2 regions of the Gilliamella sp. B2887 genome follow, and region 2 is predicted to be linked to the other one. Evidence: riboswitches for the same ligand, from Rfam matches in the RefSeq annotation. Region 2 holds a riboswitch; the other holds the start of a gene.
The links. Region 2 has a riboswitch for thiamine pyrophosphate ahead of thiM (hydroxyethylthiazole kinase). Riboswitches for the same ligand answer to the same signal wherever they lie in the genome.

Region 1 (2,486 bases), on a different contig from region 2:
GAATGTATTACAAAATTCCTTTTAATGAAACACAGGCACATACTGAAGAGCAATTGATGTTCATTTGGCGTCAAATCAACAGCTGTATTCGAAAGCGCGATAGCACTTTTGAATCTGATTAGGTGTGTTTTTTGAAGAGAGCTCCATAATTTATTGAAAGATATCGGATAAAACGATATTGTTTGGTTTAATAATGATATGCAATCTGATTGCCCATTTCAAATGGTAAGGCTTTCAAAAATGGATCTTTTGCATCTAATACCAAAAAGTTACTTCTGGTAATTAATGAATGCAAGGCATATTCATCAATTACCATAGGATCCTTTCCAGAAAAAATTTTCAAATGAATAGAAGAATAAATGATAAATATACAATAATAATATAAAAACAGAAAAACGAGACGGTATAGACTCCTAAATATTTTTTATAAATATCGCTATTTTTCATTTAGCATATCCATTTTTTATACTTAGATGAGGATCTTAGGTTGATAATTATTGATATAATTTAAATTTATTCGAAATCAATGGATTTTCTTACTTAAAAATGATTACAAAAAAACAAACGACTTTCTTTATTTACAATCATTCAACTAACTACTAAACTAACATCGTTCTCAACGGGGTGTCCTAAGGACTGAGAGTATTATTTGCTAATGCAACTCGTCGAACCTGAACTGGGTCATGCCAGCGGAGGGATTTGAGTTATTGTTTCTGCTCAAACCTTTTGTCTTTTATTCGCTTTTTTGGAGGCAAAATGTTTTGTAATAAATTTTTACAGTCATTTTTATTTTCTGTGTTTTTCGTGGCAACTTCAGCCAATGCTAATCTTTATGATAAACCTACTTTGACCATTTATAGTTACAACTCTTTCATTTCTAAGTGGGGACCTGGCGAAGTTATTAAACAGGGTTTTGAAGCTCAATGTGATTGCCAACTTAATATTGTTACACTGGGGGATGGTGTGTCAATTTTAAATCGCCTTCGCCTAGAGGGTAATAAAACGAGCGCCGATGTTATTTTAGGGTTAGACAACAATCTTTTAGGGCAAGCCAAACAGGCTGATATAGTTACTCCCCACCAAATAACTAAACCTAATAATCTTAATACTGATTGGTGGGATGAGGATTTTATTCCGTATGATTTCGGTTATTTTGCTTTTATTTATAATAAAGAAAAAATAAAAAGTCCTCCTCACTCATTGCATGAATTAGTTGAAAATAAAGCGAATTGGAAGATTATTTATCAAGATCCAAGAACCAGTACGCCTGGATTAGGTTTACTTTTTTGGGTGAAAAGCATTTACGGTAATGATGCGGTATTTGCCTGGCAAAAGATTGCTAAAAATACCGTAACGGTTACCAAAGGTTGGAGTGAGGCATACGGTATGTTTTTAAAAGGTGAAGCTGATTTTGTGCTTAGTTACAGTACTTCTCCTGTTGCACATATCATTAACGATCAAGATTTTCGTTATAATTCTGCTGTTTTTGATGAGGGGCATTATCGTCAAGTTGAAATAGCGGGCATGACTAAATACAGTCAGCAACCGCAATTAGCACGTCGCTTTTTACAATATTTATTAACGCCTGAGGTGCAACAGCAATTTGCTGAAAAAAATGTTATGTATCCTATTATAAGCACTTCTTTACCACCTGCATTTGACCAGATTAATAAAATCAATAAAGCTCTTGAATTTGATGCACAGAAAGTGGCTGATAATCAAAAAGCTTGGGTACGTGAATGGCAATCAGCCATTAGTCAGTAATGAAAAGTAAACGATTAATCTGTTTATATAGTGCAATGTTGAATTTTAGAACGTTACTGCCAGGTATTAGCGCTGCCAGCTTAATAATATTGGTTTTAGGTACAGCTCTATTTGCACTTTGCTATACAGCTATGAAATACGATAATCTAACAGTCTATTTTGATAACTATTTGTTGCATATTATTTGGATTACTTTCATACAAGCTATATTATCGACATCATTGTCGATATTTGCGGCCGTTGTTATGGCTAAATCGTTAACAATGATTAATTTTTGGGGAAAAAGCTTTTTAATACGGATTATGCCCGTTGCCTTTATTCTACCAACATTAGTTGTAGTAACAGGTCTATTATCCGTTTATGGTCAACATGGTTTATTCGCTTCTTGCTTTGCTTATTTAGGATTATCTTTTTCAACTTCAATTTATGGATTATCGGGCATTTTATTAGCACATGTTTTTTTGAATTTTCCTTATGCAAGTGGTCTATTTTATCAAACATTAAGTAGTGTTCCTGTTGAGCAAAAGCAACTGGCTGCACAGCTGAATTTTTCTCATTTTACTTATTTTAAATTAGTCGAATGGCCATTATTGCGCCGGCAGCTTTTACCTATGTCCGGACTGGTTTTTTTGCTTTGTTTTACCAGTTTTGCCATTGTATTGGCATTAGGAGGAGGACCTAAATATACTACGATTGAAGTGGCGATCTATCAATCGATTCGG
Region 2 (2,486 bases):
CACTAATTCGGATGAAGTCAATATGATGGCTTGCCAAATAGGTCATGTCATGTTTAATATTCCGCAAAAAGTCGCACGCATTCGCGCACCAGAATATAATGACGAAAAATATTCGTTCTTTAATAAAGATTGCATTAATATCGACCATATTATTGCTCCAGAGAATCTTATTACCAATCATGTCAGTCAGTTAGTACAATATCCAGGATCTTTACAGTTTGCTTCTTTCTACGATAATCGTGTATGTTTGGTTGCAGTCACTGCCTATTATGGTGGAGCATTAGTCGGAAGTGAACTGTCTGAACTGAAAGAACATTTACCCCATGTTGAAGCTAGGGTTGTTGCAATATATCGAAAAAACCGCTTTATTCGCCCATTAGCTTCCACACTTATTGAGGCTGGTGATATGGTCTATTTCATTACTCCACCTAGCAACATCAAAGCAGTAACAAGTGAATTACAGAGACTTGAAAAACCTTATAAGCGTATCATTATTAGTGGCGGTGGCGGCATAGCGGTTGCCCTAGCCAAACGTTTAGAAAATGATTATCAAGTCAAATTAATCGAACGTAATGCTGAGCGTGCCGAATTAATTGCCGAACAATTGGTCAATACCACTGTTTTACATGGTGAATCGTCAGATCAAGAGCTACTATCACAAGAACAAGTTGAACTGACTGATCTATTTATTGCCGTAACAAGTGACGATGAATCTAACATTATGTCATCAATGCTGGCTAAAAGAATGGGCGCAAAAAAAGTTATTGTTTTAATTCAAAAGCAAGCCTACCTTGAACTGATTAATGATAGTGTTATTGATATTGCTATTTCACCACAACACGCCACTATTTCAGAGTTATTAAGTCATGTAAGGCAAACAGGTGTAGTCAAAGTTGTCTCTTTAAGGCAAGGTGAATCAGAAATAGTAGAGGTGGTAGCTCAGGGGGATAAAGACAGTTCCAAACTGGTTGGTAAAAATATCAATGGTTTAAAGTTACCTTCAGGTGCCACTATCGGTGCAGTAGTGCGTGGGGAAGATGTGATTATCGTTAATACCGATCTAACCATTGAAAGTAACGATCATCTTATCATCTTCTTACCCGACCGTCGTGATATAACTGATATAGAAAAATTATTACAATAGCTTGTGTTAAATTTTTAGTCAGTCCATAATAAATACTCTTTGACTCGGGGTGTTTTTTGTAAAGTACAAAAAACTGAGATTTTACCCGTTGAACCTGATCTGGATTATACCAGCGTAGGGAAGTCTCAGCCTTGAAAATTCTAGATTGGCCACTCTTCCCTTAATTAATTTTAAACATCGTAGTAAGGAAAGAATATGTCTGCCATCAATACTCTACAACTAGCTCAAGTTAGGCCTTTTATTGATCACATAAAACAACGATCTCCATTAATACATTGTATTACTAATGATGTCGTACAGAACTTTACCGCCAATGTCTTATTAGCGATTGGTGCATCGCCAGCGATGGTCATTGCGGAACAAGAAGTTGCTACTTTTGCACAAATTGCCAGTGGTTTATTAATCAATGTTGGTACCATTCATAGCAGCAGTGCGCAAAGTATGTTATTAGCCGCTGCTAGCGCTCAACAAAATCAAACACCATGGGTACTTGATCCGGTTGCTATTGGGCCTGCGCTCGCCTATCGCAGTGAAATCGTCCAACAATTATTAGCTTTTAAGCCAACAGTAGTGCGTGGCAATGCATCAGAAATATTGGCATTAAATGGTGAGACCACATCTGCTAAAGGTCCTGATGGTCAAGACTCCACCGAATCTGCTTTAAATGCAGCTAAAAAGCAAGCACTAAAACATCAAACCATTATTGCTATTACGGGCGGTATCGACTATATCACCAATGGCACGGAAACTTATAGCATCAAAGGTGGCGATATTACACTAACTAAAATTACAGGCACCGGCTGCTCGCTCTCTGCCATGGTTGCAGCGTTTATTGCCGGATCAACTAATCCCTTACTTGCAGCGGCTTCAGCTTGCTTTATGATGAAAAAAGCTGGCGAGCTTGCCAATAAACATCAAGGATTAGGCACTTACTCTGTGTCATTATTGGATAAGCTTTCACTATTTAACTCATTATATGTATAAAGAAATCACATGAAAAAACAACTCGATTTAAGTCTCTATTTAGTATTAGATCCAATGTTATGCGGTGGCATTAAAGGCATGATAGAAACCACCAAAATAGCTGTTGCCAATGGGGTAACGGCAGTACAATTAAGATCAGAACATGACTTTTCTGGCAAAGATTGGTATCACACCGCACTGGCATTAAAAGAGCTGCTAAATGACACTACCGTCCCCTTATTGATTAATGATCATGTCGATATTGCCCTAGCCGTTGATGCCGATGGTGTCCATATTGGGCAAAGCGATTTACCTGTCGATGTTGCCCGTAAATTAATCGGTAATGATAAGTGGTTAGGATTTTCGGTCGCCAATCGTC

Region 1: it holds a riboswitch for thiamine pyrophosphate, as region 2 does, so the genes downstream of both, thiB (thiamine ABC transporter substrate binding subunit) here and thiM (hydroxyethylthiazole kinase) in region 2, are expected to answer to the same signal.

What each region holds. Positions count from the first base shown of each region.
Region 1 is NZ_JAFNMX010000005.1:3,859-6,344, forward strand. It holds gene J3U13_RS05510 (hypothetical protein) at 188-316, opposite strand; TPP riboswitch at 611-716, shown strand; gene thiB (thiamine ABC transporter substrate binding subunit) at 757-1,764, shown strand; gene thiP (thiamine/thiamine pyrophosphate ABC transporter permease) at 1,764-2,486, shown strand, end outside.
Region 2 is NZ_JAFNMX010000001.1:211,361-213,846, forward strand. It holds gene trkA (Trk system potassium transporter TrkA) at 1-1,144, shown strand, start outside; TPP riboswitch at 1,180-1,282, shown strand; gene thiM (hydroxyethylthiazole kinase) at 1,340-2,128, shown strand; gene thiE (thiamine phosphate synthase) at 2,138-2,486, shown strand, end outside.